Regions from separate parts of the Streptomyces sp. NBC_01171 genome, predicted to be linked through region 2. Evidence: riboswitches for the same ligand, from Rfam matches in the RefSeq annotation. Region 2 holds a riboswitch; each other region holds the start of a gene.
What was found. A riboswitch is a leader RNA that binds a small molecule or an ion and turns the genes downstream of it on or off. The one in region 2 is predicted to bind cyclic di-AMP.

Region 1 (10,265 bases), 430 kb from region 2:
CGTAGCCCAGCGGGGCGCAAAGCCCGAGGCCGTACGGCCCGGTCACCGTTAGGGTCGATGCTGTGGCCATCAGTTCTCCGTATCCGCCCCACACCGACGGCCCCCGGCCGGTCTGGTGGCGGCGGGAGTGGGTGCGGCACGGCGCGCTGGCCGGGCTGCTGGCGTTGTCCGGGGTGGTGATCCTGGCGCTGGTGCGGCGGCAGACCGGAACGGAGGGGTTCCTCGTCGGGCTGGGGCTGGCCGTGGTGCCCGTCCCGTGGCTGACAGCCGCGTTCCGCTGGCTGGACCGCGTGCGGCCCGGCCCCTGGCGGAACCTGCTGTTCGCGTTCGCGTGGGGGGCCTGTGCGGCGGCGCTCATCGCCATCGTCGCCAACAGCTTCGCCACCCACTGGATCGCCACCGCGACCGCCGATCCCTCCGGCGCGGACACGCTCGGCGCGACGGTGATCGCGCCGGTGGTGGAGGAGTCCGCGAAGGCCGCCGCCGTCCTGCTGGTGTTCGTCTTCCGCAGACGGGACTTCACCGGGCCGGTCGGGGGCGCGGCGATAGCCGGGGTGACCGCGACGGGGTTCGCGTTCACCGAGAACATCCTCTACCTGGGCAACGCCTTCGGCACCGACCAGTCCATCGGCACCTCGGGCATCGTGTCCGTGACCGCCGCGACCTTCTTCGTACGCGGGGTGATGTCGCCGTTCGCGCATCCCCTGTTCACCGTGTTCACAGGCATCGGCTTCGGCCTGGCCGCGCTGCCCCGTGGTCGCCGGCTGCGGGTCCTCTTCCCGGTGGGCGGTCTCCTGCTCGCCATGGGCATGCACGCCCTGTGGAACGGCTCGGCCGCCTTCGGCCAGTTCGGCTTCCTCGTCGTCTACGGCGGCTTCATGGCACCGGCGTTCGGCCTGCTGGCCTGGCTGCTGATCCGCTCCCGGCAACGCGAACTACGCGTGGCCCGCGAGGAACTCCCCGTGTACGTCTACGCCGGCTGGCTCGCCCCCGCCGAACCCTTCGCCCTCGGCTCCCTGCGCGCCCGCCGCCTGGCCCGCGACCACGCCCGCCGTTTCCTCGGCGGCCGACCGGCCGCCCGGGCGGTGGTCCACTACGAAACCACCGCCACGGAACTGGCCCTCCTCCGCCACCGAGCCCGCGCGGGTCGCATCGGCCCCGACTTCGCCACCCGCGAGCACGAACTCCTCACGGCCCTGTGGCGAACCCGAGCCTCCTCCCGCCCGGCCCTGGAATACGCGGCCCAGGTGACAGCCCCACCCCCGTCCCCAGTCACCTACTGGCAACGCTATGGCCACCCGGCCCCGCCCTACGCGGGCTACAACCCGTACCGCACCTAGGGGCACCGGTAAGGCGCCGTCGGCGAGTGCCTGCCCAAGGGACGCGGGGAACTGCGCGACCAGCCACGACGAACCCGCAAGCCGCCCACGCTCAGGCAGACGCCTCCGTCAACCGGTCCAGCTCCGCCGGCGTCAGCGTCAGCTCGGCCACATCCAACAGCGCCGGAAGCTGATCCACCGTGCGGGCCGAGGCGATGGGGGCGGCGACCGTCGGCTGGGCGGCGAGCCAGGCGAGGGCGACGGTGGCGACGGCGGTGTCGTGGGCGGCGGCCACCTCGTCCAGCGCCGCCAGCACCTTCTGACCCCGCTCGGAATCCAGGTGCTTCGCCGCAGAACTCGCCCGCGCGCTCTCGACCGTCGCCCCCGGCCGGTACTTGCCGGTGAGGAAGCCGGAGGCAAGGGCGAAGTACGGGACGGCCGAGAGCCCCTCACGGGCGGCGATGTCCTGGAGCGGCCCCTCGTAGGTGTCGCGGGACACGAGGTTGTAGTGCGGCTGGAGCGCGACATACCGGGCCAGCCCCGCGCGGTCGGAGAACTCCAGGGACTCCTTCAGCCGCTCGGCGCTGATGTTGGACGCCCCGATGTACCGCACCTTGCCCGCCCGCACCAGCTCGTCCAGCGCGCCGATGATCTCCTCGACCGGCACCTCGGGCTGGTCGAAGTGGGTGTAGTAGAGATCGATGTGATCGGTGCCGAGACGGCGCAGGGAGGCATCGGCGGCGGCCTTGATGTTGGCGGCGCCGAGCCCCTTGTACTCGGGGTGCTGGCTGACCTTGGTCGCGATGACCACCTGGTCGCGGACACCCCGAGCCCGCACCCACTCACCGATGAGCGTCTCGGACTCACCGCCCTTGTTGCCCTCGACCCAGGCCGAGTAGGAGTCAGCGGTGTCGACGAAGTTGCCGCCCGCGGCGAGGTAGGCGTCGAGAACGGCGAAGGACGTGTCCCGGTCGGCGGTCCAGCCGAAGACGTTGCCGCCGAGGGCGAGCGGGAAGACCTCGAGGGAGGAGGAGCCGAGTTTGCGCAGAGAAGCAGTCATGTCTCTTCTCAACGATCACTCGGGTCCCGTCCATTCCGGTTCCGGGCAAGGACCCGGTCAATCCCCGGAAGGAACCCTCAGGGATTGAGCCCCTTGCCCCGCAGCCACGCGCCGGGGTCGATGCCGGTGGGCTGGCCGCCCGGGTGGACCTCCAGGTGGAGGTGCGGCCCCGTGACGTTGCCGGTGGCGCCGACCCGGCCGATGACCTCGCCGGTGGAGACCTTCTGCCCGGCGCTGACGCTGATCGAGGACTGGTGGCAGAACCACAGCTCGGTGCCGTCGTCCAGGGTGAGGATCGTGCGGTAGCCGTACGCCCCGGCCCAGCCGGCCTCGGTGATCGTGCCGCTGTGGATCGCCTTGATCAGCGTGCCGGTGGGCGCGGCGAAGTCGAGCCCGGTGTGGTACCCGGAGGACCACATCGAGCCGGCCTGCCCGAAGGTCGAGGTGATCGTGTACGAGGAGGTCGGCAGCGTGTACTGCTTGGCCAGCGTGGCGAGACGGGCCTCCTCGGCCTTCTTCTCGGCGTCGGCCTCCGCCTTCTCCTTGGCCGCGGCGGCTTTCACGGAGGCTTCCTTCGCGGCCTTGGCGGCGGCGTCGGCGGCCTGCTGGTCGGCCTTGGCGACGGCGGCCGCGGTGGCCCGGCTGTCGGCCTTGCTCTGCTGCCGCTCGGCCTGGGCCATGATCCGGCTGCGCAGCGCCTCGCCCGCGTCGGCGGTGGAGTCGTCGCCGGCGGCGGTGGCCGTGGCGGTGGCGGTGGCGACACCGGCGAGGGAGGCGGCGGGCGTCTCCGTGTCGTGGTGCCCGTCGATCAGGGAGTCCACGGAGGGCAGGTCGGGCAGCGCGATGGAGACGGGCGGCTTGCCGGTGTTGGCGCTCGCCATGCCACCCGCGCCGACGGCGGCGATGACACCGACGCCGAGCACGGTGGAGCTGCGGGCGAGTCCGCCGCCGCGCTGCTTGGCCACCCGGTGGCGGCCGCGTACGGGGGGCAGGGACTCCTCGGTGGGATTCCACTCCTCCCACGCGTCGCCTTCCGCGCGGGGGGCGCCGTAGGCGAAGGGCTCACTCGCGTCCGGCGCGAACGGGGCTTGTGGGGCAGGCCGGTTGGACGCCACGCGGGCGCACTCCTCTCCTCCTCCGCCTACCGGGTTAGCTGACGGGTTCGGAGCAGGAAGGTCTCCTACGCGCGTAAACCCGGCGTGCTCCGAGAGCGGTGCACGGCGGACAGGGCGCGATTCACCCCAAGTTGGTGGGTCCCCGGTTCCCTTGCGGGATTCGGCGTGTGCGCACGGCGCCGTCTCTGCTGACGGCTGTAACGACCGCACTGCGTTATCGAACGTTAATAGACACGCGCACCGGATTCCAAGCCCGTTCAGCTTGATCGTTTGACCCTCTGACGGGGTGTATACCGGTCAGAAGTAGCGCGAACAGGGCGAGTTGACTGCACTTCAGGAGTCACAGGAGTTTTGCTGGTGACTCAAAAACACCAGTCGCCCCGGAAAACACTCAGGGCCGGAATCCGTTTACTGGATTCCGGCCCTGAGTCTTCAGTAGCGGGGACAGGATTTGAACCTGCGACCTCTGGGTTATGAGCCCAGCGAGCTACCGAGCTGCTCCACCCCGCGTCGTTGTGTCTCAAGCATACGTCATCCGCGGGGCCCCGCGCACACACCCCGCCGTGACGTGGGCCTCAGTGCGGAAGGTGAGCGTTCGGCTCCTGTGCGAGAGCGGCGTACTCGGGCACCGTCACGACCTCCACGCCCCCGGCACCGAGCACGCCCGCGCCGTCGGCCGCGGTGACGAAGGTGTCCGGCTCGCGCCAGGCGGTGACCACCCGGCGTACCCCCGCCGCCAGGATCAGCCCGGCGCACGGGACGGGCCGGGAGGCGCGGTGGGCGCAGGGCTCCAGGCTGCTGTAGACGGTGGCGCCGGGCAGGCGCGGGTCGGCCGGGTCCAGCTTGGCGAGCGCGGCCTCCTCGGCGTGGACCACCGGGTCGCCGCCCTCGCGGGAGTGTCCGCGCGCCAGCTCGGTGCCGTCCGCCGCGACGATGACGGCGCCCACGCTGAAGGCCGTGTCCGAGGGCGGGCAGAGCGCGGCCAGCCCACAGGCGGTGCGCAGCCAGTGCCGGTCGGCGGCGGTGTCCAGCGGGCCGGTGCCGGGGGCGGTGGGCTCGTACCGCATGAGGACGACGTCCTCGATCCGGCGGCTGTCGGTCAGCCGCAGCCGGCCGCCCTGGTAGGCGCCGGGGCCGAAGAGGCGGGGGGCGGCCGGGTCGCCGACGAAGAGCGGGGCGAGGACCAGTTGGAGTTCGTCGGCGAGGCCCTGCTGGAGGAGCTGGGTGTGCACGGTGCCGCCGCCCTCGACCATCAGCCGCCGTACCCCGCGCACGTCGTGCAGATGCGCGAGCAGCGCCCGCCAGTCGAGAGCGGCGCCGAGCGGGACCACGTCGGCGGTGTCCCCCAGGAGGCCCGTGGCCCGCTTCGCCCCCGCGTCGGTCGTGTAGACGAGCTTCTCGGCGCCGGTGTGCCAGAAGTTGGCGGCCGGGTCGAGGTCGCCGGACCCGGACACGGTCACCTTCAGCGGGTACTCCGCCTTGCCCCCGGCCACCCGCGCGGCCCGCCGCTCGGGCGAGTTGACCAGGAGGCGGGGGTTGTCGGCGCGGATGGTCCCGGCGCCCACGAGGATCGCGTCCACCGAGGCCCGTACCTCGTCCACCCGGTCGAAGTCGGCGGGGCTGGACAGCAGCAGCCGCTCGGGGCCGGTGTCGTCCAGGTATCCGTCGAGCGAGACGGCGGCGGACAGCAGGACATGGGGGTAGGGCATCGACGCGGTCTCCGGACTCTGGGCTCTACGGGCGGGCACCCCCTTTGTACTCCGTACCGGTGTGCACCCTGCCCAGGCAGGGATGAGTACGGCTACTCATCCCCGGCGTCACCCCTCGGCCCACTGTGGAGGTCACCCAGCAGAAGGAGACCTCCATGCCGCACGCCATCCGCCCACGCCGCCTCTTCACCCTCGCCACCGGCAACTGGCTCTCGCGGGGCTACCTCGCGGTGCTCGCCGTTTCCGTCGTGGCCATGTTCGCCTTCCCGGAGAGCGAGCTGGGCCTGGGCCCGATGACGCTCACGGCGCCCCTCTCCTTCCTGGGCATGGCCTTCCCCTTCGGTCCCGGTACCGAGGGCGGCCTGGCGGTGGAGGTGCTGGCCACCGGCTTCTGGGTCGGGCTGCTCCTGCTGGGCGCCCTCGGGAACGCCGCCGCGCTCGGCGCCCTCGCCACCAGATCCGCCGGCGTGCCTCCCCGACAGCGGGCGCGGAGCCTGCTGGCACCCGCCGTGGACAACTGGCCGGCGCGCGGGTACCTCGCCGTGGTCGCGGCGGCGATCGGGGTCTTCCTCTACGCGGTGTACGTCTCGCCCGACGCCGGTTTCGCCGGGATCTGGCCGCTCATGGCCACGGCACCCCTCAGCATCCTCGCCATCACGCTGTCCGGGCCCGTGGACGGCTGGCTGAGCCCGGTGATCTTCACCGCCGGTACCGCCCTGGCCGGTCTCTTCAACGCCGTGCTGCTGGGCCGGCTCGCGCGTGCGCTGCGGGGCTGAAACCCACGGCCAGGTATGGACCAGGGAAAAAACTGTATAAGCCATCGGATGACATGACCGCATCAGTTACGGTGCCTCTTTGGTCATCTTCTTCACCAATTCCCCCGGTAAGTGGGGGAGCAGTGAAGGCTCCGAAGACCAGTCACCGTAGGGAAAGGCATCCGAACCGGTATGAGAGCACGTTGGTGGGGGACGGGCGCGGTCGTCGCGGCGGCCGTGTGCGGGACGTTGGTCGTACAGGGGGTGAGCGGCGGGGACTCCGGGCACGACGGGAAGGCCGCCGCCGCGCCGGTACGGGACCGGGTGCGGTCGGCCGCGCTGGACGTCCGGGGGGACGGGGCGGGCGCGACGCTCGCGCGGCGGGACACCAAGCCGTTCAGCATGCTCGGAGTGAGCTGGGAGAAACCTTCCGCCAAGCTGGCCGGCAAGGTGGAGGTGCGCTCGCGGGCCGTCGGCTCCGGAAAGTGGTCCGACTGGCTGCTGCTGGACAGCGACCGGGGCGCAGGCGAGCAGAACGCTTCGCGCGGCGGCACAGAGCCCGCGTGGGTCGGGCTGTCGGACGGCGTCGAGGCGCGGGTCGACGGCAAGACCACCGCGAAGCTGCCCGCAGGACTCCGGCTCGACATGATCACGTCGGGCGGGAAGAGCGCCGGCGGTGACGCCGAGCCCGCGGCCTACGTCGCGGACGGGCCCGACGACACCGGGGAGCCCGTCGCCACCGACACCCCGGCCGGGACGCCGGACCCGACCGACGTCACCACCACCGAGCCCGCGCCGCCGGAGGAGACCACCGCCGAGCCGTCGGCCGGCGAGTCGTCGCCGGAGCAGTCCACGGAACCGCCTGCCGAGTCGCCGCCGGCGTCCGAGAGCACCGGGCCCACCGAGTCGGCGTCGCCCTCGGACCCCGCCTCGCCCTCCCCCTCCGCGTCCGTCCCGACCGCGCCGCCCTCCACGGTTCCCCGGCCGCCGATCACCCCGCGCTCGGGGTGGAAGGCCGACGAATCCATCAGTCCCGAGGCACCGACGTACATCGACGGCAAGATCAAGGCGGTGGTGGTCCACCACACCGCCTCGACCAACGACTACACCTGCGCCGAGGCGCCGTCGATCATCAACGCGGTCTACACGTACGACGTGACCGGGCTGGGCTGGAAGGACCTCGGCTACAACTTCGTCGTCGACAAGTGCGGGACGATCTACGAGGGCCGCAAGGGCGGGGTGGACCTGCCGGTCGTGGGCGCGCACGCGTACGGCTTCAACTCGCAGACGACCGGCATCGCGGTCCTCGGCACGTACGTGGACTCGCCGCCCCCGATGGCCGCGATGGCCTCGGTCGCGCGTCTCGCCGCGTGGAAGCTGGGCCAGTACGGGGTCCAGCCGGACGCGACGGTCACCCTCACCACCGCGCTCAGCGGGCAGAACTTCGCCGGCCGGACCTGGGAGCCGGGCGAGGAGATGACCCTCCCCGCGATCCACGGCCACCGCGACGGGTACAACACGGTGTGCCCCGGTGACGCCTTCTACGCCGCGCTCGGCACCGTCCGCACGCTCGCCGCCGGCCCCGTCACCGGCCTCACCCTCGGCACGGTCACCGGTACGGCGACGGTCGGCACGACCCCGTACACCAACGGCCCGCTCACGGTGAACTGGTCCACGACGACACCGGCATCGCTGATCTCGTCGTTCCAGGTGCTGGTCGACGGCAAGACGGCGGCGACGGTCGCGGGTTCGGCCACGTCCGCCAAGCTGACGCTGACGGCGGGGACGCACAAGGTGCAGGTCAAAGCGGTGCACCAGTCGGGCCGTACGGCGACCAGCGCGACGCGGACGGTCGTCGCCGACACCACCGCGCCCACCTTCACCACCAAGCCGAACCTCTCCCTGCGGACCGGCACGGTCAACACCACCGCCGTCCCGCTCACCCTCGGCTGGAAGGCCGCGGACAACGTCTCCCTGAAGGAGACCCGCCTCACCGCCCCGCTCGCCAAGACCTACGGTCCGACGGTCACCAGCGCGGCCCAGACCGCCAAGTCCGGTGCGGCGACGGCCTGGACGCTGCGGGCGTACGACACCCTCGGCAACTCCGCGAGCGCCTCCGTCCCGGGCACTCCGGTGATCCTCCAGGAGACCTCGGCGACGAGGTCCGGCACCTGGACCACCAAGTCCTCCGCCAGCTACCTGGGCGGCAAGTCCCTCGGCAGCAGCACCAAGAACGCGTCCCTGACCTGGACCTTCACGGGTCGCTCGGTCGCGTGGGTGGTCTCCCGAGCGTCGACCTCGGGCCAGGCGGACATCTACGTGGACGGCACCAAGCTCACCACCGCCGACCTCAAGTCCACGACCACGGCCTACCGCAACGCCCTGTGGACCAAGACCTGGTCGACGAGCGCGAAGCACACCCTGAAGATCGTGGTCCGGGCCACGACCGGCCGTCCGGCCATCACGACGGACGGGATCGTGTACCTGAAGTAGGCCGCCGCCGGCCCCACGGGGTCCTGCGCCTGACCGCCTGAGGGCCCGCCGAAACCGGCGGGCCCGCTCACCTCAGGCGTCGGCAGACAGGCCGGGCGATGCGCCGGCACGGCGGTACTCGGCGTTGATGCGCTGGGCTTCCTCGAGCTGGTCCTCGAGGATGATGATCCGGCACGCGGCCTCGATCGGGGTGCCCTGGTCGACGAGCTCACGCGCGCGCGCCGCGATCCGCAGTTGGTAGCGGGAGTAGCGGCGGTGTCCGCCCCCGGAGCGCAGTGGTGTGATCAGTCGTGCTTCGCCGAGGGCACGGAGGAAGCCGGGCGTGGTACCGATCAGTTCGGCGGCCCGGCCCATCGTGTAGGCGGGGTAGTCGTCGTCTTCAAGACGGCCCAGCGACTCGTCTGCTGTCATCTCACCTCTCTGTGGAACGCGTGGAGGGGCCTTGGTGCCGTACGGCACCAAGGCCCCGAAGGAACTGCAACCATCTGCCGACCCTAATACTGCGTCGGCCTTCTGTGTCCGCACAGCCGCCCGATACGCCGACGGGGGTGCGGGGATCGCGGATGCGTGACCGGAGACCACCTGCCTATCGATGTCCTGCGGTACCCGGACGCACGTCCTGCCGGTCCGGGCGATCCTGATGGCGCTCGACTCCTCCGTTCTTCCCTCTGAAGCGATCACTTGTCATAGCTGTACTGCTGCCCGGCAGTTCGTGTCTGCCGGGCCTTGATCGATCTCGGCTACGAGAGAAACCGTAACCAACCACCCCTCGAATGTCTACTCCGGCGGCGATAGATTTTCGCGTGTCCGACGAAGAGGTATTCCCCTCCGGTGGCCACTGTGGCGGTCCCCGCCGCCCGGCCGGGCCCGGCGCATAGAATCCGGTCCTATGCCGAAGCCTGACGAGCTGATCGTTGACATCGCCGCCCTCGTGGAGTCCGGGCAGAGCAATCAGATGTCCCTCACCGTGGTCACCAGTGGTGCTGTCATCACCGGTCGACTGGCTCCCGAAGCCATGTGGCGGCGAAGGGTGTCCGAAGTGCTGCGGGATTCCACCCATCTGGGCGAGTTCTGCGCCGTCTTCGACGCCCCCGCGAAACGGGACGGGAAACCCACGCACCTGCACTTCCACGTCGCCCGCATCCTTCAGGGCACCGTGGGCATCCCGATGACGGGCGGGATGTACCGCGTCGCCATCGAGGACGTCACCGCCTGGACCATGGGCGACTTCAGCTACTCCGACCACTGACCCGCAGTCCCGCCCCCGCGCCGGGAACGGCACGGAACACACTGAGGGCCCGACCGGCGCGCGCCGGTCGGGCCCTCAGTGTGTTGGTGGGCTCGCGCCCCTCCCGCCGGTCAGACGGTCAGGGAACTGCCGAGCATCGCGGACGCCCGGTCCAGCGGGCTTTCGGCAGGTGCGGGGGCGGCCTCGGGAACCGTGCGGCAGGTGAAGCCGAGCCGGGCCATGGCCCGCAGCACCTCACCGGCGCTGAAATCGCGCCGGTCCTGACGGGTGATGACCTCGCCGACCTGCTTGGCGGGGTAGTGGCGGCGGCCGATGATCACGGACTCGGCGGTGACCGGCTCGGGCTTGACGCCCTTCATCGATTCCAGCACGCCGTTCTTGGTCAGTTCGAACGGGAAACGTGCGATGACACAGCGCATGATGCCTCACAGGGAGAAGGGAAGACGGGGCCGACCTCGGTGACGTGGTTCAGCACCAGGGTCCTATGCTGCCGTGCCGTCGGCGGACTGCCGTCCGGGTGCGCGACGGGCCGCCGGGACGGGGCGGCGCCGGCCGCGTGAGGGGG
Region 2 (10,265 bases):
GGAGGGCGCCGAGCACGAGATCGCCGCGTACCTCACCGGTGTGTGCGCCTCCCTGACCGACCTGCCCATGGACCGGCTGGAGACGGAGAAGGAGATCCTGCGCACCGAGGAGTCCCGCCGCGACTCGGCTCCGCTCCCGCTGTGGCGGTACGGCGCCCAGGGGTACGGGCTGGTCAGCTACCCGGAGTGGGGTGTGCGCAACGCGAGCGCGCGGGACGTGTGGCAGTGGGCGCAGAGCTGGTTCACGGCGGACAACGCGGTGCTCTGGATCGCCGGTGAGCACATCCCTGCCGGTCTCTCCCTCAAGCTGCCCGCGGGCGACAGGCGTCCGATGCCCGCGGTGACCTCGGCCCTCCCTACCACCCCCGCGTACTTCTCGGACGGCACCGGCGGGGTCCTGCTGGACGCCGTCGTCGCCGACACGACCGCCGCGTGGCTGTACTCGGGCGTCCTGGAGCGCGAACTGACCCGCGCCCTGCGGCAGGAGGGCGGTCACTCGTACACGACCGCGAGCGACCTCACGCCCCGCCGGGACGGATTCGCCGTCCTCGCCGCGTTCGCGGACGCGCTGCCCGCCAAGCAGGACGCGGTGCTCGGCGGTTTCGTCGACGTGCTCGCCGGATTCCAGGCGGGGCGGATCGCCCAGGCCGACCTGGACGCGGTGCGTGGCCGCGCCGACGCGGCACTGTCCTCGCCCGAGGCGGCGGCGCGACGGCTGCCCGGTATGGCGGAGGACCTGCTCGCGGGGCGCCCGTGGCGTGACGCCGCCGAACTGCGCTCCGAAATGTGGGCGGTGACGCCCGGCCACCTGCACGAGGTGGCCCTGGAGGCCGCCGGTACGGCCCTCCTGCAAGTGCCCTCCGGACACTCGGCGGACTGGGCCGGGTATACGGCGGCCCCGACCGCGTCGGACCGTGCGGTCACCGGCCCGCGCTTCATCACCGGACGCGTGGGCGACGCCGAGTTGACCGTGGGCGACGACGGCGTCAGCCTCACGGAACGGTCGTCCCCCGGACCCGAGGGGACGCGGGTGGCGACCGTCCTCTACCGCTCCTGTGCCGCCATGCTGAGCCGACCCGACGGCGGCCGTCGCCTCATCGGCGCCGACGGCATCACCGTCGACGTGGAGCCCGCGGTGTACGGCGTCGAGCCGAGCGCCCTGGCGGTCATCGACGCCGCGGTACCGCCGGACGCGGTGGTGCCGCTGCCGCCCCGGCCGCATCCGCCACGCCTGGACAGGGCACCGGCGTCCGGCACCACCACGTCCGCCCGCCCCACGGCGGCCCCTCCCGCCACCGGCACCGCCCCGGCCGACCGGCCCCGGCGCACCGGGGGCCAGACGGTGGGCATCGTTCTCCTCGGGGTCCTCGGCGGCTGCTTCGGCCTGCTCGCCCTCATGCTCACGGTCTTCGGCGCGGACGATCCGGAGACCAGCGTCGGCGAGTGGCTCGCCATGTCGGGGTTCCTCTGGGGGGTCACCGCGCTGCTGGCGTGGCCGGCCGTACGGATTCTGCGGCGCACCAACCGGAGGTGAATACGGCTCCGCAGCGCGGGTTTTGCTGTTGCTTAAGTGACTCTTGTGATTTTCATGGCGACCTCTTTCCTGGGCGTCGGACGGCCGTCGGCTACGGTGCCAACCGGTTTCGGCATCGTGGATACGTGTCAGCAGCCGTAGAACCCGTGCCGAGCAGGAGAGCAGGTAGTTCGTGGCCAAGCAGGTCCGACAGGTGACGCAGTCGCGTCCGCCGGTGACGCGGCAGCAGGAGGCGGGGGGCGCCCGCTTCGGCCGCGCCGTCGTCGCCTGGCTGCGCTCCCTCAGCAGGCGCACGATCGCGATCGCCGCGGGGGCCCTGGCCGTCGTCGCCGCGGTCGTCGTGGTGTGGGCGTTCCTGTCCGGCGGTGACGACCGGCCGCCCATCCCGGACACCCGCGCGCGGCACTACACCGAGATCGACGCCTGCCTGCTCACCGGCAAGGACGGCATCATGGCCGGCACGCCCGCCGCGACCGTCTGGCAGGGCATGCAGGACGCCTCTCTCAAGACGCATGCGCGGGTCAGCTACCAGCAGGTGATGGGGGAGCAGAGCGCCGGCAACGCGCGCCCCTACCTCAACGGCATGCTCCAGGGTTCCTGCGAGGTCGTCGTGGCGGTCGGCGGGCCCGAGGTCTCCGTCGCGGCGGAAGCGGCCCCGAAGTACGGCAAGACCGGCTTCGTGCTGGTCGGCGGCGGCCACTCCGGGGGCAACGTGTCCCTCCTCCACACCGGCGACGGCCTGCGGGCCGACGTGGCGGGCGCCGTCGAGCGGGCGATCGAGGCGAGGAGCTAGCGGGACCACGCGAGGCGGGAAACACCGGCGGCGGTGCCCGAACTCGTGGTGAATCGTTGGTCCAATGGGTTGGCCGGAGCAGTACGGCTGCCTAACATCGATCACCGCAAGACTTTGTGCACCGTCGCACAATCTCCTCAGGAGGTTCCCCTTGCTCCGCCGCCGTCGCACCGCGCTAGTCCTCACCGCCGCGATCGCCGCCGCGGCCCCGCTCCTGACCGCCTGCGGAAACGACGCGCATCCGGGCGCCGCGGCCGTCGTCGGCGGGCAGCGGATCACCGTGTCGCAGTTGGAGGGCCGGGTGAACGAGGTGCGGGCGGCGCAGCGGGCGGAGGCGTCCGACCAGACCCAGTACCAGCAGGTCCTGGCCTCCACCGGCAGTCTCACCCGCGACACCCTGCACAACATGGTCCTGGACCAGGTGCTGCACCGCGCCGCGCGCGACCAGGGCGTCGCGGTCACCCGCAAGGAGATCCAGCGGATGCGCGCCGACCTGGAGAAGCAGGCGGGCGGCATCACGCAGCTCCGGTCGGCCTGGCTCCAGAAGTACGGCATCGCCCCCGGGCGCCTCGACGACAACCTCGGCCTCCAGATCGAGGCGCAGAAGCTCGCCGCCAAGCTCGGCACCGACACCAGCCAGCCCCCGTTCTGGGACGCCCTCTCCAAGGCGTCCAAGGAACTCCACATCGACGTGAACCCCCGCTACGGCGCCTGGGACGTGGCCAAGAGCAGCCGGGTCGACGCCCGTACGCCCTGGCTGCGGGACGCCTCGGCGACACAGAGCGCCTGAGCGGGCGCGAGGCCGCGATACGCCCGGTGCGGGGCGGGTGACCTGCTGGTTCCCGGCCCCGCGCCGCGTGTCGGTCATACGATCACAGGACTCCTCCACCCCTGTGGACAACCCGGCCCGTCATTCCGCGTCCTGGGTTACGTTCGGATCGTGAACGCAATCAGCTCCGAGTCCGCCCCTGGCCGCATCGTCCTGCTCACCACCAGCCACCGCGTCGCCCCCGGCCTGCTGTCCTGGCCCGCCTGGCAGGTGCTGCGCTCCGCCGACGCCGTGCTGTGCGCGGACGGCGCCCATCCGCAGGTGCCGTATCTGCGCGAGGCCGGGATAGCGGTGACGGAGGCGTCCCCCACCGCCGAGGAACTGGTCGACGCCTGCGCGGGCGACCGCACGGTGGTCGTCGTCGCCACCGGTGAGGGGGAGCCCGCCCTCACCGACGGCCTCGCCCGGCTCGCCGGGTCCGGCCGGGTGCAGATGCCCGAACTGGAGCTGCTCCCCGCCTCCTACGACCTGCCCGGCGCGCGCCTCCTCGACCTCGTCCAGGTCATGGACCGCATCCGCGCCGAGTGCCCCTGGTCCTCCCGCCAGACCCACGAGGGCCTGGCCAAGTACGGCATCGAGGAGGCGTACGAACTCGTCGAGGCCATCGAGGCGGGCGACCGCGAGGAGCTGCGGGAGGAACTGGGCGACGTGCTGCTCCAGGTCGTCTTCCACTCCCGCATCGCCGAGGAGGACGCGGACGCCCCCTTCTCCATCGACGACGTCGCCGGGGGCATCGTCACCAAGCTGATCCACCGTCACCCGCACGTCTTCGGCGAGGAGGAGGCCGAGACCCCCGAGGACGTCAAGGCGCACTGGCTGCGCACCAAGGCCGAGGAGAAGCAGCGCAGCTCCGTCACCGAGGGCGTCCCCCTCGGTCAGCCCGGCCTCGCGCTCGCCGCCAAGCTGGCCTCCCGCGTCCGCACCGCCGGCCTGGACGTGCCCCTGCCCCAGGGCGACGGCATCGGATACGAACTGCTGGACCTGGCCGCCCGCGCCGAGCAGGCGGGCGTCGACCCGGAAGCGGCCCTGAGAGCGGCCGCCCGCACCTACCGGGACGCGATACGCACCGCCGAGGGCGTACCCGCCCCGGACCACGACACCGAGTAGCCCAGGCCGGCGGGCCCACGCCGGCGCGGGCTCCCCGCCGGCACGGAGCACCCCCAGCAGACCCAGGAGAAAGGAGCCGACCCGCCCACACCCCGGCCCGCCGGATACCGTCGGGGAGTGACCCAGCCGCACCGCCCCACCCCTGACGACCCCACCCCCGGAGCCCCCGCCGAGGACACCGCCCCGGACCTCTTCACCTGGGAGTTCGCCGCCGACCCCTACCCCGCCTACGCCTGGCTCCGGGAGCACGCTCCCGTGCGCTGGACCAAGCTGCCCAGCGGGGTGGACGCGTGGCTGGTCACCCGGTACGCCGACGCCAAGCAGGCCCTGGCCGACCAGCGGCTCAGCAAGAACCCGGCGCACCACGCCGAGACCGCGCACGCCAAAGGGAAGACCGGTATCCCCGGTGAGCGCAAGGCCGACCTGATGACCCACCTGCTGAACATCGACCCGCCGGACCACACCCGGCTGCGCCGGCTGGTCAGCAAGGCGTTCACCCCGCGCCGGGTCGCCGAGTTCGCGGACCGGGTGCAGGAGCTGACGGACGACCTCATCGACCGGTTCGCCGAGAAGGGTTCGGCCGACCTCATCCACGAGTTCGCCTTCCCGCTCCCCATCTACGCCATCTGCGACCTGCTCGGCGTCCCGCGCGAGGACCAGGACGACTTCCGGGACTGGGCGGGCATGATGATCCGGCACGGCGGCGGGCCGAGGGGCGGGGTGGCGCGTTCGGTGAAGAAGATGCGGGGCTATCTCGCGGACCTCATCCACCGCAAGCGCCAGGCGCTCCCCGCCGAGCCCGTGCCCGGCGAGGACCTCATCTCGGCGCTCATCCGGGCCTCCGACCACGGCGAGCACCTCACCGAGAACGAGGCCGCCGCCATGGCCTTCATCCTGCTCTTCGCGGGCTTCGAGACCACCGTCAACCTCATCGGTAACGGCACCTACGCGCTGCTCACCCACCCCGAGGAGCGCCGTCGGCTCCAGCTCTCGCTGGCCGCCGGTGAGAGGGGCCTGCTCCAGACCGGGGTGGAGGAACTGCTGCGTTACGACGGCCCGGTCGAGCTGGCGACCTGGCGTTATGCCACCGAGCCGCTCACCGTCGGCGGCCAGGACATCGCGGCCGGGGACCCGGTGCTGGTGGTCCTCGCGGCGGCCGACCGCGACCCGGAGCGGTTCGCCGACCCGGACCTGCTGGACCTCGGCCGCCGTGACAACCAGCACCTGGGCTACGGACACGGCATCCACTACTGCCTGGGCGCCCCGCTCGCCCGGCTGGAGGGACAGACCGCGCTGGCCACCCTGCTCACCCGACTGCCGGATCTCGGCCTCGCGGCCGATCCGGCCGAACTCCGCTGGCGCGGCGGGCTGATCATGCGTGGACTGCGCACACTGCCGGTGGAGTTCACACCAGTCGGTCCCAGTCGTGAAAGCACACCTGACGGACGTTCAACTATGTGATCTTCACGTGATCTCTGCGGCATGAACTTGTGACAAGCGATCGTCTGACGCTACGTTCACCCATCAGTGTGGCGCCGAGCACCACTCGCCACGCCGTACCGCTGTCGCACGAAAGGCAACCGCATGCTCTCCGGGAACGGTAGGCACCGTCGCCCCCGCCAGGCTCCGGCGCTCCTCGTCGCGGCCGGCGTGACCACGTCCGCCATCGCCATCCCGCTCCTCGGGGCGGCGAGCGCCAACGCGGCCGACGGAACCACCTGGGACAAGGTCGCCGAGTGCGAGAGCGGCGGCTCCTGGAGCGCCGACACCGGCAACGGCTACTACGGCGGCCTCCAGATATCCCAGGACGACTGGGACAAGTACGGCGGCACGCAGTACGCGGCCAGCGCCGACCAGGCCAGCCGTTCGCAGCAGATCTCGGTGGCCGAGAAGATCCTGGCCGACCAGGGCACCACCCACTGGGCCACCTGCGCCCTGCTCGCCGGACTGACCTCCAACTCCGGCTCGGTGGACGTCGACACGGGCGTGAGCGAGTCCCCGTCCGCGGACCAGAACGGCTCGGACAAGGGCGCCGGCAAGTCGAGCGAGGCGCCCGACGCGGGCGCTTCGTCCGAAGGTTCCGGCTCGTCCGGACTGGACAATTCCTCCCCGTCGTCCGACTCGTCCGACTCCTCCGCCAAGGAGACCGGCAAGCCGGCTCCGAGTGCGAGCGAGAAGGACACCTCCGGCGACTCCAAGAAGGACGCCGGCGCCTCCCGCTCCGACGCGTCCGCGCCCCCGGCCGCCGACCGGGGGTACAAGGGCGGCGGTTCGCCCTCCGGTGCCCCCGCGGTGGAGGACGACGAGTCGTGGGAGGACGGCGGCTCCTGGAGCCTCGTCGACACCGGTGACCTCGGCGGCGGTGGCCGTCACCGCGGCGGCAGCGGCGACGAGGGCGTGACGGAAGGTCAGCACACGGCCGGCACGGGCCGCCACGCCACCGCCTCCCCGGCCGCCTACACCGTCCGTGACGGTGACACGCTCGGCTCCATCGCCGACTCCCTTGACGTGGACGGCGGGTGGGAGGCCCTCTACTCCGCGAACAAGCAGGCCATCGGCGCGAACCCGAACCATGTCGACCCGGGCCAGACCCTGAAAGTACCGGGCGAATAGGGCGCCGGATGGCGGAATTTGACGCCCCGCTATCCTCTTATATGTCCCATTTGGCGAAAGTGTGGGATGGCTCTCAGAAGCCGTGATCGTCTTTGAAATTCGTCGCGGCGCATGTCTACGGTCGGGACCGCTCGTCACCACGAGCACCCGTGGCCGCAACGCCGAATCCTGCCAGCGGCCGTCGGGGGTAACCGTCGCGTCAAGCGCCGTAGGCAGGAGCGGGGGACCCAAGGTAGGTGCCCGAACCGGTGGCTGACGCCGGGACGGGCTTGGGGTGGAGCCACGCCTTCCCGAAGTACCAGGGAGGGGTGGCCGGGCAACTCAACCGGCCCGAACCCGACAGCTCACCTCGCAGGCGTCGGTGAGGGGATCGATCCATGCTGCTTTCCAGCAAGGGCAAGCACCGTCGCCCGTCCAAGACCGTCCGTGTCCTCGCGCTCGCCGGTGTCGCCGGCGCGGCCGTCGCGGGCCCGGTGATGGCGTCGGGCAGCGCCTCCGCCGCCACCGGTTCCGAGTGGGACGCCGTCGCCCAGTGCGAGTCGGGCGGCAACTGGTCCATCAACACCGGCAACGGGTACTACGGCGGGCTCCAGTTCTCCGCCTCCACCTGGGCCGCGTACGGCGGCACGCAGTACGCCGCCACCGCCGACAAGGCGAGCAAGGAACAGCAGATCACCGTCGCGGAGAAGGTGCTCTCCGCCCAGGGCAAGGGCGCCTGGCCGGTCTGCGGCACGGGCCTGTCCGGCACGCCGTACAGCGGTTCCGCCGCCCCGGCGAGCCCGGCCCCCTCCACGGACACCAAGACCGAGGACAAGGCCGACACCGCTGACCGCACCTCCGACGACCAGGCCGCCTCCCGCTCCACCGAGCGTCCGGAGGCGAGCAAGACCGTCACCACGCCGACCGGTGACAAGGTCAAGAAGGGCGATGGCGAGTACAAGGTGGTCAAGGGCGACACGCTCAGCTCCATCGCCGCGAAGCACAAGGTCGAGGGCGGCTGGAAGAAGCTGTTCGACCTGAACAAGAACATCGTCGAGAAGGCCGACTTCATCTTCCCCGGCCAGATGCTGCACCTGAAGTAACCGCGACCCGCTCGGCGGCCGGCCCCCGAACCGTCCGGCCCCCGAGCTGCCGGTCCCCCTGACGGACCCCCCGCCCCGGTGCGCGCTCCCCCCGCGTGCCGGGGCGGTGCGCGTTCCGCGCCCGGCCTGCCCCGCCCGCCCGGAACCTTTGCCCAGAACCCTTTGTTCCGGACGGGAACAATGGGTACGGTCTCCCTGTCCCACCCCGTCCACGAGGCGGTCGGTCGCCTGCCGACGCCCCCGGGACGGTTAGGCTCTAGAGGCAAGGCATGCCATCCGGCGCACGCCCCGCACTCATCGCGTCACATCCATGAAGGAGATGCTCGTGCCGTCCATCGACGTCGTCGTAGCCCGGGAAATCCTGGACTCCCGAGGCAACCCCACGGTCGAGGTCGAGGTCGGCCTCGACGACGGCAGCACGGGTCGTGCCGCCGTCCCGTCCGGCGCCTCCACCGGTGCCTTCGAGGCCATCGAGCTGCGTGACGGTGACCCGAACCGCTACCAGGGCAAGGGTGTCGAGAAGGCCGTCCTCGCCGTCATCGAGCAGATCGGCCCGGAGCTGGTCGGCTACGACGCCACCGAGCAGCGCCTGATCGACCAGGCCATGTTCGACCTGGACGCCACCGACAACAAGGGCTCGCTCGGCGCCAACGCCATCCTCGGCGTCTCCCTCGCCGTCGCCCACGCCGCCTCCGAGGCCAGCGACCTGCCGCTCTTCCGCTACCTGGGCGGCCCCAACGCGCACCTGCTCCCGGTGCCGATGATGAACATCCTGAACGGCGGCTCGCACGCCGACTCCAACGTGGACATCCAGGAGTTCATGATCGCCCCGATCGGCGCGGAGTCCTTCTCCGAGGCCGTCCGCTGGGGTGCCGAGGTCTACCACACCCTCAAGAAGGTCCTGAAGAACAAGGGCCTCGCCACCGGTCTCGGCGACGAGGGCGGCTTCGCCCCGAACCTCGGCTCCAACCGTGAGGCCCTCGACCTCATCCTCGAGGCCATCAAGGAGGCCGGCTACGCCCCCGGCGAGCAGATCGCCCTCGCGCTCGACGTCGCCGCGTCCGAGTTCTACAAGGACGGCAAGTACCTCTTCGAGGGCAAGGAGCGCTCCGCCGCCGAGATGACGGAGTACTACGAGGAGTTGGTGGCGGCCTACCCGCTGGTCTCCATCGAGGACCCGCTGTTCGAGGACGACTGGGCGGGCTGGAAGGTCCTCACCGACCGCATCGGCGACAAGGTGCAGATCGTCGGCGACGACCTGTTCGTCACCAACCCCGAGCGCCTCGCCCGCGGCATCGAGGAGGGCGTCGCCAACGCCCTGCTGGTCAAGGTCAACCAGATCGGCTCGCTGACCGAGACCCTGGACGCCGTCGAGATGGCCCAGCGCAACGGCTACAAGTGCATGATGTCCCACCGCTCCGGCGAGACCGAGGACGTCACCATCGCCGACCTGGCCGTCGCCACCAACTGCGGCCAGATCAAGACCGGTGCCCCGGCCCGCTCCGAGCGCGTCGCCAAGTACAACCAGCTCCTGCGCATCGAGGAGATCCTCGACGACGCCGCCGTCTACGCCGGCCGCAGCGCCTTCCCGCGGTTTCGCTCCGCGAACCAGTAGACACAGCAAGGGCTGATACCCCGGCGGGGCCCGGCGCGAGTCGGCCCCGCCCGTCGTACCTACGTCCCCGGACCCGGTCCCGTACCGTGTCCGGGGACGTACGCGCGTATGAGCACGGCACGAGAAGCACAGCAGAAGACGCACAGGCACAGTGGAGGCGGAGAGCCAGATGGCCGCGAGGGACCGGGACCGTTTCTCCACCACGACCAGGCTGCGGCTGCTCGGTGAGCAGACGGCGGCCCGCGTCTACCGCTCCCAGACCAAACGGCAGGCCCGCCGCTCCCGGCTCACCGGCCGCGCCGCCCTGCTGGCCCTGGTGCTGTGCTCGATGATCGTGGCGCTCGCCTACCCGATGCGGCAGTACGTGTCCCAGCGCGCCGAGATCGCGGACCTGAAGAACCGCCAGGAGCAGGCCCGCGCCCGGGTCGAGCAGCTCAGGGACGTCAAGGCCCGCTGGCAGGACGACGCCTACGCCGAACAGCAGATCCGGCGCAGGCTGCACTATGTGATGCCCGGTGAGACCGGGTACGTCGTGATCGACCCGGGCGCCGCCACGCAGTCCCGCACCGACCGGGGCGCCGCCCACCGGCCCTGGTACGCGAACGTCTGGGACGGCGTCGACAAGTCCGACGCCTCCGACCAGTGACCGGCACCCGCCGGTGACCGACGACAAGCCACTTACGGAAGCAGTC
Region 3 (10,265 bases), 1.2 Mb from region 2:
GAAAGCCCGTGGCGAGCGCGCTGGACAGATGCAGCAGCCAGTCGTGGTGGGCGCGGGCGTGCCCGCGCTCATGGGTGAGGACCGCATCGACCTGATGCCCGGTGAGCCGGTGCAGCGCGCCTGTGGTCACCACCAGTTGGGCCGGGTGACCGGGCATCCACCAGGCGTCCGGGTACTCGTCCTCGAGCACCAGCAGCGGACCGCGCGCCGGGGGCAGGCCGCCGGGCAGGTCCGGCGCCCGCTCCCGCAGTTGCGCGCGGGCCACCCCGCGCCGCCGCCGTGCCTCGGTCCACTCGCGGCCCAGCATCGCCGTGGTCCAGGCCGCGCCGGCGGCCAGCAGCAGGGTGAGGGCGGCAGCCCAGGCGGGCGCGGCCGACAGATCGTAGGCGGCGGTGACGGCGGGCGGGGCCGGGGCGAAGACATGGTCGCGGACGGTGTGGAAGACGGCCGCCGCGCCGAGGACCAGCGCGGTCAGGCAGCACAGCAGCACCGTGGCGACCAGGCACTGCCACACCCACAGCGCCACCACCGGCTCCCGCTCCGGCCAGTCGGCACGGGTCAGCGCCCTGGGCGCCGGTACGGCGGCCGTCAGGGCGAGGACGGTCAGCAGGAGCAGGCAGACGATCATGCCGGGGCTCCGGTTCCTGTCGGACGTGCCTGGTCGGAAGGGGGGTACGGTCCGCTGGGCAGCGGGTGCGTGCCGCCCGGTTCGTATGCCGTCAGTATGACGGCCCGGGCCCGCCGAAGACAGACATACGGCACACCCGCACCCCGCCGTCCGCACCCGTCGCCCGGCCGGCTTCAGCCGCTGACGATCCGCCCCTCCACCTCCCCGAGCCCGATCCGCCCCCCGTCCTTCCCCGGCGCCCAGGCCGTGAAGGTCACCACGTCCCCGTCCTCCAGGAACGCTCGCTTGCCGTCGGGGAGTTCGAGTGGATCACGCCCGTTCCAGGTCAGCTCCAGCAGCGACCCCCGCTGCCCCTCCCCGGGCCCGCTGACCGTGCCGGAGGCGTAAAGATCGCCGGTGCGCAGCGAGGCCCCGTTCACCGTGAGGTGGGCGAGCTGCTGGGCGGCGGTCCAGTACATGGTGGAGAAGGGCGGCTCGGCCACCACCTGGCCGTTGATCGCGACCGAGATCCGCAGGTCGTAACCGCCGGGCTCGACACCGGGCGCGGAGTCGTCGAGGTAGGGCAGCAGCGGGTGGGTGCGCTCGGGCGGGGCCACCCGCGCGTCCTCCAGCGCGGCCAGCGGGGTGATCCACGCGGAGACCGAGGTGGCGAAGGACTTGCCCAGGAAGGGCCCGAGGGGAACGTACTCCCACGCCTGGATGTCCCGCGCCGACCAGTCGTTGAGCAGGCACAGCCCGAAGACGTGGTCCCGGAACCCGGTCAGCGGGACCGGGGTGCCCTGCGCGGAGGGCACGCCCACCACGAAGCCGACCTCCGCCTCGATGTCCAGCCGGATCGAGGGCCCGAAGACCGGGGCCGGGTCGGCTGGGGCCTTGCGCTGGCCGGAGGGGCGGACCACATCGGTTCCGGAGACCACGACCGTGCCCGCGCGGCCGTGGTAACCGATGGGCAGGTGCTTCCAGTTGGGGGTGAGCGGGTCGGGGGAGTCGGGGCGGAAGATCTGCCCGACGTTCCGGGCGTGGTGCTCGGAGGCGTAGAAGTCGACGTAGTCGGCCACCTCGAACGGCAGGTGCAGCGTGACCTGCGACAGCTCGTGGAAATGAGGCTCGACGGCCGCCCGGTGCGCGGGCAGCGTGACCCAGTCGGTGAGCGCCGCGCGCACCTCGGACCAGACGGCGGGCCCGGCGGCCAGCAGCGGATTGAGGTTCGGCGCCGTGAGCAGGTCCGCGTGCGGGAAGTCCAGCGCGCCGGCGGCGGCTCCCGCGTCCAGGACATGATCGCCGAGGCGTACGCCGACCCGGCGATCGGCGCCGGTGCTGCCGGAAGGCGAGAACACGCCGTAGGGAAGGTTGTGCGGACCGAAGGGGTCGCCCTCGGGAACGTCGAACGGTGGCACGGGGGGCATGGGGTGCTGCCTCACTCTCATCCGCGTCGGCCTGGGTTGATGATCCATAGCGTCGGGCCACACGTTACGGCCGTGAGCGGTGTGTTGGGCAGGGTGCGGCGGTCGATGGGGGTCGTGTCTAAAGAGTTCGCAATGTCCGAATAGCACTTGTCGGAGGGAAGTGTTCCGGCTTAGCGTCCTTCGGGGGACACGGACGGGGTGGGTCCGGTCCAAAGGGGGGACACGTGGGGGGACCCGTGGCCGGCAGACGCTTTGGCGCGCCCATCGAGGCGGACTGCGAAGTGCCCGGCCTGATAGTCAAGTTCGGCGGATATCCGCTGCACCACGGCGGTGTCGGCGCGATCCGCAGCCTGGGCCGGCTGGGCGTGCCGATGTACGCCATCACCGAGGACCCGTACACCCCGGCCGCCGCCTCCCGGTATCTCACGCGGGCGTTCGTCTGGCCGACGACCGGCGCGGAGGACCCGGAGCACCTGGTCGAGGGGCTGCGCAGGATCGGCCGCCGCATCGGCCGCCCGGCGGTCCTGATCCCGACCGACGAGGAAGCGGCCGTCCTCATCGCCGAGCACCAGGACGAGCTGTCCGGCGCCTTCCTCTTCCCGCCCGTCGACCCGGCCCTGCCGAGGCGGCTGGCCAGCAAGCAGGGGCTGCACGAGCTGTGCGAGGAGCACGGCGTCGCCAGCCCCACGACCGTCTTCCCGACCTCGTACGACCAGGTCGTGGCCTTCGCCGACCAGGCGCTGTTCCCGGTGGTGGCCAAGAACCGGGAGGCGTTCGTCCGGCGCAGCCGCCCCGCCGTGGGCGGCACCACCCGGATCGGCAGCCGCGCCGGTCTGCTGGCCCTGGCCCGCGACTGGGGCGACGACCCCGGCGTGATCCTCCAGGAGTACCTGCCGAGGGAGGCGGCCGAGGACTGGATCGTGCACGCCTGCTTCGACGCGGACGCGAACCCGCTCGCCGTCTTCACCGGCGTCAAGGTCCGCTCCTGGCCCCCGCACGCCGGCATGACGGCCCACGCGTACGTCGTCGACAACCCCGAACTCGCCGACCTGGCGACCCGGTTCGTCAAACAGCTCGGCTTCGCCGGGGTGGTCGACCTCGACCTGCGCTTCGACCGCCGCGACGGCCAGTACAAGCTGCTGGACTTCAACCCCCGCATGGGCGCACAGTTCCGGCTCTTCGAGAGCGAGTCGGGCGTGGACGTCGTACGGGCCCTGCACCTGAACCTCACCGGCCGGGCCGTCCCCGAGGGCGAGCAGCAGGCCGGGCGGCGGTTCGTCGTGGAGAACATCGACCTGCCCGCCCTGCTCGCCTACCGGCGCAGCGGCTACACCACGCCCTCCGCCCCCGCGCGGGCCGAGGGCACGGAGCTGGCCTGGCTGGCGGGCGACGACCCGATGCCGTTCCTCACGATGCTCGCGCGCTTCGGCCGCCCCGGCGCGAAGCACCTCTACCAGCTCTGGCGGACCAGCCGCCGGGGCGGCGGCACCTCGCACTCCACGAAGTAGGCAAGGCCACGCACGTGGCGCACCGCGTCCTGGGAGGGACTTCGTGATCCGACCGGTTGCAGTCATCGGGGCCGGGCCTTACGGCCTGTCCACCGCCGCCCATCTGCGGGCGCGCGGCATCCCCGTACGGGTCTTCGGCGACCCCATGGTGAGCTGGCGCGAGCACATGCCGGAGGGGATGCTGCTGAAATCCACTCCGGCCGCCTCGAGCCTCGACTGCCCGCAGCCCGGCCACACGCTCGCCGACTACTGCGACGCGGCGGGCGTGCGGCGCCTGGTCACCGACGAGGACATCATCCCGGCGGAGACCTTCATCGCCTACGGGGAGTGGTTCCAGCAGCGGCTGGTGCCGGACCTGGAGCAGGTCCGGGTGGTGTCGGTCGAGCGGGGGCGGCCCGGCGGGTTCGAGCTGAAGCTGGACTCGGGGGAGCAGTTCGCCGCCCGCGCGGTGGTCGTCGCCACCGGTCTCTCCGGCTTCGCCCACCTGCCCCCCGAGCTGGCCGGAGCGGCCCTCGGCGGGCCCGCGCTGGTCACGCACAGCTCCCTCCACCACGACCTCGGCCGGTTCGCGGGCAAGGAGCTGCTGGTCGTCGGCGCCGGCCAGTCCGCGCTGGAGACCGCCGCCCTCGCCGCCGAGGCGGGCGCGCACGTACGGGTCGTCTCGCGCGGCCGGGGAAAGGTCGCCTTCGGCGCGCCGCCCTGGAAGCAGCCGAGGTTCCGGCCCGAATCGCCGTTCGGCCGTGCCTGGTCGCTGTGGGCGCTCAGCTACTACGCCCAGCCCTACCGCTTCCTGCCCGAGGGCGCCCGGCACCATCTGGTCCGGCGGGTGCTCGGCCCGCTCGGCGCCTGGTGGCTGCGCGACCGCTTCGAGGGGCGGGTGCAGGTGAAGGAGGTGGCGCGGGTGGTGTCCGCCGAGGCGGTGGACGGCGCGCCGGTGCTCACCGTGCGCACCCACGGCGGCCGTACCGACCGGCTCACCGCCGACCACGTCATCGCGGCCACCGGCTACCGGGTCGACCTGGCCGCGCTGGACTTCCTCGGCCCCGGCCTGCGCACGGACCTGGCGGTCACCCGGGGCGCGCCGCGCCTCGGTCCCGGCTACGTCTCCTCCCTGCCCGGTCTCTACTTCACCGGCCTGCCCGCGGCCGCGTCGTACGGCCCGGTGATGCGCTTCGTGTGCGGCACCGAATTCGCCTCCCCGAGGCTGGCGAAACACCTGGCCGCGGCCCACGGCGCGCGGAGCTGAGCGACGCGCCAACTCCGGTGCGCGGGGGGTGAGTCGGGAGGACCGGTGATCCGTATTCTCTGATCATGGCCGCACCCTCCCCTCCTTCTCGTCCCGCCCGTCCCTCGCTCATCGCCACCGACCTGGACGGGACGCTGCTGCGCGGCGACGACACGGTCTCCGCGAGGTCGCTCGCCGCGCTCGCGGGGGCGGCACGTGCCGGGGCCCGGCACCTCGTGGTGACGGGCCGCCCCGCGCCCCGCGTACGCCCCCTGCTGGCCGCGCTCGGCGGCACGGGGCTCGCGGTGTGCGCGCAGGGCGCCCAGGTGTACGACGCCGCCACCGGCACCCTGCTGTGGTCGGTCCGGCTGGACCGGGAGCTGGCCGAGACCGCGCTCGGCAAGATCGAGGCCGAGGTCGGCCAGGTGTACGCGGCCGCCGACCAGGACGGCGTGGACGGGCTCACCCTGATCGAGTCCGGCTACCGGATGCCGCACCCGACCCTGCCCGCCGTACGGGTGGAGCGGCGCGAGCAGCTCTGGCGGGCGCCGATCAGCAAGGTGCTGCTGCGCCACGACCGGCTGTCCGACGACGAACTGGCGGCCACCGCCCGCTCGGTCGTCGGCTCGCTGGCCACGGTCACCATGTCGGGGCCCGGCACGGTCGAGCTGCAGCCGTGCGGGATCACCAAGGCGACCGGTCTCGCGCTGGCCGCCGAGCACCTGGGCCTCGGCCGCGCGGACACCGTGGCCTTCGGTGACATGCCGAACGACATCCCGATGTTCCAGTGGGCCGCCCACGGCGTCGCCATGGCCGGCGCCCACCCGGAACTGAAGGCGGTCGCCGACGAGGTGACCCTCTCCAACGAGGACGACGGGGTGGCCGTCGTCCTGGAGCGCCTGTTCGCCCCCTGACGCCGACGGCCCCCGCCGTACGCGCGAGGCGTGCGACGGGGGCGCGGTGCACAGGGACCGTGCGGGGGCTTAGTACGGGCCGTTGACGTTGTCGATCGAGCCGTAGCGGTGGTACGCGTAGTTGCAGGCGGCGGTGATGTTGGCGACCGGGTTGTACGGGTCGAAGGACGTGCCGGCGACGTGGTACGTCCGGAAGGTCGGGTCGATCACCTGGAGCAGGCCCTTGGACGGGGTGCCGTTGATGGCGTTGATGTCCCAGTTGTTGATGGCCAGCGGGTTGCCCGAGGACTCGCGCATCACGTTGCGGTGGATGCCGTTGTAGGTGCCCGGGATGCCCTTCTCGGCCATGATCGCCAGGGACTGGCGGATCCAGCCGTCCAGGTTGTTCGGGTACACGGTGGAGGCGGCGGCGGGCTTGGCGGCCGGGGCGGCGGAGGCGCTGGTGGCGCCGATGAGGGGGAGCGCGAACATCGCGGCACCGGTACCGGCGACGGTGAGCGTGCGGACGATGCGCTTGGTGCGGGCACGGCGCGGCTGAGCAGCAGCAGACATGTCGGTGTTTCCTCTCCGTCGCCTGCGAGGTGAGCTGTCGGGTTCGGGCGGGGAGGTGCCCGGCCGCGTCGTCCCCGGTGCCCGTCGGACACCGGGGACGAGTTGGCTTCACCCCGAGCCGTCCCGGCGCGACATCTGTCGTCCGGTCCGGCGGCTTACCTGGGTCCCCCGCTCCTGCCGTACGAATGAGTTCGTGAGTGGGTGTGCCAGGCGCGGCAGGATTCGGCGTTCGCCTGACAGGGCGGGAACGTATGCGACCGCACATGTCCGGAACAAGTAGTGGATTCACCCAAAGCGCTAGTTGACCTTGGTCTGTCCCAAATGGCCTACTTGATCCTTTGCGTCCGCCAATCCTCAACTTCCTTACCGGGCACGGTAAGAAGGGGGTGAGAGGGGGACTTGTGGGGGTACACGCGACAGGGCGGTCCGCGTGAGCCAACTCACGGAATCGCAAAATACGCAAAATCAGACATGGGGGATTATGTGGATTTGCGCCGTCTGTGGGTATTAGGGAGTGTCGGTCCCCCGCGGGCGGAACCTCGCGGCCCCTCCCGTTCGTTGGCCCGGTGTGACCCCCGGAGTGTCGGATCGTCCGACCGACTCCCCCTATACCGACCGTTGTCCACCCATCCGGTACATGCCGGACGAAATCTGATACCTCACGAGCTGGACCGGTGGGTGCGATCGGTGATCGAAAGAGGACCGGATACGCTGACTTGACTGATGGCAGCGACCTATCGACAAGCCGTGAAGTCGCCAGCAGACACCAGCAGACAGGAGAACCTCGTGACCGTCGTCGGGCCGTTCGGGCTGAGCGTGCGGGACCAGGCACTGGAAGCCGATGTCCAGGCCGGACTGGCGGCTGTCGAGGCGGGCCTGCTAGAGGCCACCAAGAGCGAGGTCCCCTTCATCACCGGGTCCGCCCAGCATCTGGTGCGGGCCGGCGGCAAGCGGTTCCGTCCGCTGCTCGTGCTGCTGTCCGCCCAGTTCGGCGACCGGCACGCCCCGCGCATCGTCCCCTCGGCCGTCGTCGTCGAGCTGACCCACCTGGCCACGCTCTACCACGACGACGTCATGGACGAGGCGGCCGTGCGGCGTGGCGTGGACAGCGCCAACACCCGCTGGGGCAACTCCGTCGCGGTGCTCACCGGCGACTTCCTCTTCGCCCGCGCCACGCAGATACTCGCCGATCTCGGCCCCGAGGCCGTCCGGGTGCAGGCCCTCGCCTTCGAGCGCCTCGTCACCGGCCAGATAATGGAGACCGCGGGTCCCCAGGACGGCCGCGACCCGGTCGAGCACTACCTCGACGTGCTCTCCGGCAAGACGGGCTCGCTGGTCGCCGTGTCCTGCCGGTTCGGCGCCATGATGTCCGGTGCCGAGGAGAGCGTGGTCGACGTGCTCACCCAGTACGGCGAGCGGCTCGGCGTCGCCTTCCAGCTCGCCGACGACGTGCTGGACATCGCCTCCGACTCCGACGAGTCCGGCAAGACCCCCGGCACCGACCTGCGCGAGGGCGTGCCCACGCTGCCCGTGCTGCGGCTGCGCGAGCGCGCCGCCCGGCTCGGCGAGCCCGCCGACCTCGCGCTGTGCGAGCTGCTGGACTCCGACCTCAGCGACGACGCCCGGCTCGCCGAGGCGCTCACCGCGCTGCGCGCCCACCCCGCGCTGGACCAGGCCCGCCGCGACGCGGTGCGGTACGCGGAGGAGGCCCGCGCGGCCCTCGCCCCGCTGAAGGACTGCACCGCGAAGACGGCGCTGATCGAGCTGTGCGACGCCGTGGTCCACCGGGCCGGCTAGGACGCCCCTGCCCGACCCCTACGGGTCGGTGCGGGTGCCCGGTCCGTACGTCATACCGCAGGTGTACGCCGAGTTGGCTCCGTGGGCTGACGCTTCAGGACTGCGGAATTGGTCTGATGGGAACCAGGGAAACCACCACTCCTCACCGATCCGGGTGAGAATGGCGGCTCAGGTGGACCCCATAGAGCGCAGCCGCCGCCGACGACGGAGGTAAGGCAGACATGGCACCGTACGAATCCGACCACGCGACCGGCACCGGCCCCGACGAGGACCCGAGTACCGGACGCCGCAAGGCCGCCCGGTACGTCGTGCCCGTCGCGGTGGTGGGTGTCGCGGCCGCCACCATCGGGCTGGTCCCGGCGCTCGCCGCCTCCGGCGACCCGGACCTGCCGAAGATCACCGCGCAGCAGCTCGTCGAGAAGATCGCCAAGTCCGACGTCCAGCGGATGTCCGGCACCGTCAAGGTCAGCACCGACCTCGGCCTGCCCGACCTCGGCAGCCTCCAGAGCGGCATGGGCTCCGCCCACGACGGCGACGGCTCCTCCGCCGACCCGCGGACCAAGCTCACGGAGCTGGCCTCCGGCACCCACACCCTGCGCGTGGCCGCCGACGGCCCGGAGAAGCAGAAGGTCTCGCTCCTGGAGCGCGACGCCGAGTACAGCCTCATCCACAACGACAAGAACGTGTGGGGCTACGACAGCGCGAGCAACGAGGTCTTCCACACCACCGCCCAGCACACCGGCGAACCGCGCGAGCACCGGCCCAGCGCCACGCCCGACGACTTCGCCGAGGAGGCACTGAAGTCGGTCGACTCCACCACCTCGGTCACCGTCGACGGCACCGCCCGGATCGCCGGCCGTGACGCCTACCAGCTCGTGATCAAGCCCAAGCAGTCCGGCTCCACGGTCCGTGACGTCACCATCGGCGTCGACGCCAAGACCGGCCTGCCGCTGAAGTTCACCCTCACCCCGAAGAGCGGCGGCGCCCCCGTCCTCGACGCGGGCTTCACCAAGGTCTCCTTCGCCGCTCCGCCCGCCTCCACCTTCGACTTCCGCCCGCCCAAGGGCGCGAAGGTGACCGAGGAGAAGCCGGGCAAGGACGGCCGGCGGGAGCACGCCCCCGACTTCGGCGAGCAGTTCGCACCGGGCGGCCTGAGCGGCGCCGACACCATCGGCGAGGGCTGGACCACCATCGCCAAGTTCGACACCGGCGCAAAGGGGGACAAGACCTCCGGCTCCGAGCAGGGCGGCGCGATGGGCGGCTTCCTCGGCTCGCTGGGCGACCAGGTCTCCGGCGACTTCGGCAAGGGCACCGTCTTCTCCACCCGCCTGGTCAACGCCCTGATCACCGACGACGGCAAGGTCTACGCGGGCGCGGTCACCAAGGACGCCCTGGTCAAGGCGGCCGACGCGGACAAGTGACCGCCCGCCGGAACCGCCCGACACACGAGGGGAACCGATGGAGCCACCGTCCGCCGCCGGGAACGAGGCCGCGCCGGTCATCGCCACGCGCGGCCTCACCAAGCGGTTCCGGGGCGGACAGCTCGCCGTGGACGGTCTGGACCTGACCGTCCCGGCGGGCAGCGTCTTCGGCTTCCTCGGCCCCAACGGCTCCGGCAAGACCACCACCATCCGCATGCTGATGGGCCTGATCGAACCGACCTCGGGCACCGCGCACGTCCTGGGCCGCCCCATGCCGGGCGCCACCCGCGCCGTACTGCCCGAGGTCGGCGCCCTCATCGAGGGCCCCGCGCTCTACGGCTTCCTCTCCGGCCGGGACAACCTGCTGCGCTACGACGCCGCCGACCCGGCCGCCGACCCCCGCACCCGGCGCGCCCGCACCGCCGCCGCGCTGGAGCGGGTGGGGCTCGCCGCCGCCGGGGGCAAGAAGGCGAGGGCGTACTCGCTCGGCATGAAGCAGCGCCTCGGCCTGGCCGCGGCCCTGCTCCGGCCGCGCCGCCTGCTCGTACTGGACGAGCCCACCAACGGGCTCGACCCGCAGGGGATGCGCGAGATCCGCGGTCTCATCCGGGAGCTGGCCGCCGACGGCACCACCGTCTTCCTCTCCTCCCACCTCCTCGACGAGATCGAGCAGGTCTGCACCCATGCGGCGGTGATGACCCGCGGCCGGCTCGTCATCCAGGGCGCGGTGGCCGACCTGTCCGCCGGGGCGCGCGGCCGGCTCGCCGTGGCCACCCCGGACCCGGCGGAGGCGGCCCGCGTGCTCAAGGAGCAG

Region 1: another riboswitch for cyclic di-AMP. It lies ahead of OG448_RS16340 (M23 family metallopeptidase); the one in region 2 lies ahead of OG448_RS18335 (transglycosylase family protein).
Region 3: another riboswitch for cyclic di-AMP. It lies ahead of OG448_RS12715 (transglycosylase SLT domain-containing protein); the one in region 2 lies ahead of OG448_RS18335 (transglycosylase family protein).

The regions. Positions count from the first base shown of each region.
Region 1 covers NZ_CP108609.1:3,523,333-3,533,597, reverse strand. The annotation lists gene trmB (tRNA (guanosine(46)-N7)-methyltransferase TrmB) at 1-5, shown strand, start outside; gene OG448_RS16350 (PrsW family intramembrane metalloprotease) at 63-1,340, shown strand; gene OG448_RS16345 (aldo/keto reductase) at 1,432-2,379, opposite strand; gene OG448_RS16340 (M23 family metallopeptidase) at 2,457-3,494, opposite strand; cyclic di-AMP (ydaO/yuaA leader) riboswitch at 3,502-3,670, opposite strand; tRNA gene OG448_RS16335 (tRNA-Met) at 3,931-4,004, opposite strand; gene OG448_RS16330 (dihydrofolate reductase family protein) at 4,070-5,203, opposite strand; gene OG448_RS16325 (SCO4225 family membrane protein) at 5,359-5,979, shown strand; gene OG448_RS16320 (N-acetylmuramoyl-L-alanine amidase) at 6,151-8,451, shown strand; gene OG448_RS16315 (MerR family transcriptional regulator) at 8,524-8,862, opposite strand; gene OG448_RS16310 (hypothetical protein) at 9,341-9,700, shown strand; gene OG448_RS16305 (SCO5918 family protein) at 9,811-10,119, opposite strand; gene OG448_RS16300 (DEAD/DEAH box helicase) at 10,183-10,265, opposite strand, start outside.
Region 2 covers NZ_CP108609.1:3,952,203-3,962,467, forward strand. The annotation lists gene OG448_RS18305 (insulinase family protein) at 1-1,534, shown strand, start outside; gene OG448_RS18310 (hypothetical protein) at 1,707-2,327, shown strand; gene OG448_RS18315 (SurA N-terminal domain-containing protein) at 2,479-3,117, shown strand; gene OG448_RS18320 (nucleoside triphosphate pyrophosphohydrolase) at 3,268-4,263, shown strand; gene OG448_RS18325 (cytochrome P450) at 4,381-5,724, shown strand; gene OG448_RS18330 (transglycosylase family protein) at 5,848-6,876, shown strand; cyclic di-AMP (ydaO/yuaA leader) riboswitch at 7,071-7,249, shown strand; gene OG448_RS18335 (transglycosylase family protein) at 7,254-7,958, shown strand; gene eno (phosphopyruvate hydratase) at 8,284-9,573, shown strand; gene OG448_RS18345 (septum formation initiator family protein) at 9,743-10,219, shown strand.
Region 3 covers NZ_CP108609.1:2,779,872-2,790,136, reverse strand. The annotation lists gene OG448_RS12740 (M56 family metallopeptidase) at 1-628, opposite strand, end outside; gene fahA (fumarylacetoacetase) at 802-2,025, opposite strand; gene OG448_RS12730 (ATP-grasp domain-containing protein) at 2,316-3,542, shown strand; gene OG448_RS12725 (FAD-dependent oxidoreductase) at 3,586-4,788, shown strand; gene OG448_RS12720 (HAD family hydrolase) at 4,854-5,681, shown strand; gene OG448_RS12715 (transglycosylase SLT domain-containing protein) at 5,751-6,233, opposite strand; cyclic di-AMP (ydaO/yuaA leader) riboswitch at 6,238-6,471, opposite strand; gene OG448_RS12710 (polyprenyl synthetase family protein) at 7,020-8,030, shown strand; gene OG448_RS12705 (LolA family protein) at 8,252-9,451, shown strand; gene OG448_RS12700 (ABC transporter ATP-binding protein) at 9,489-10,265, shown strand, end outside.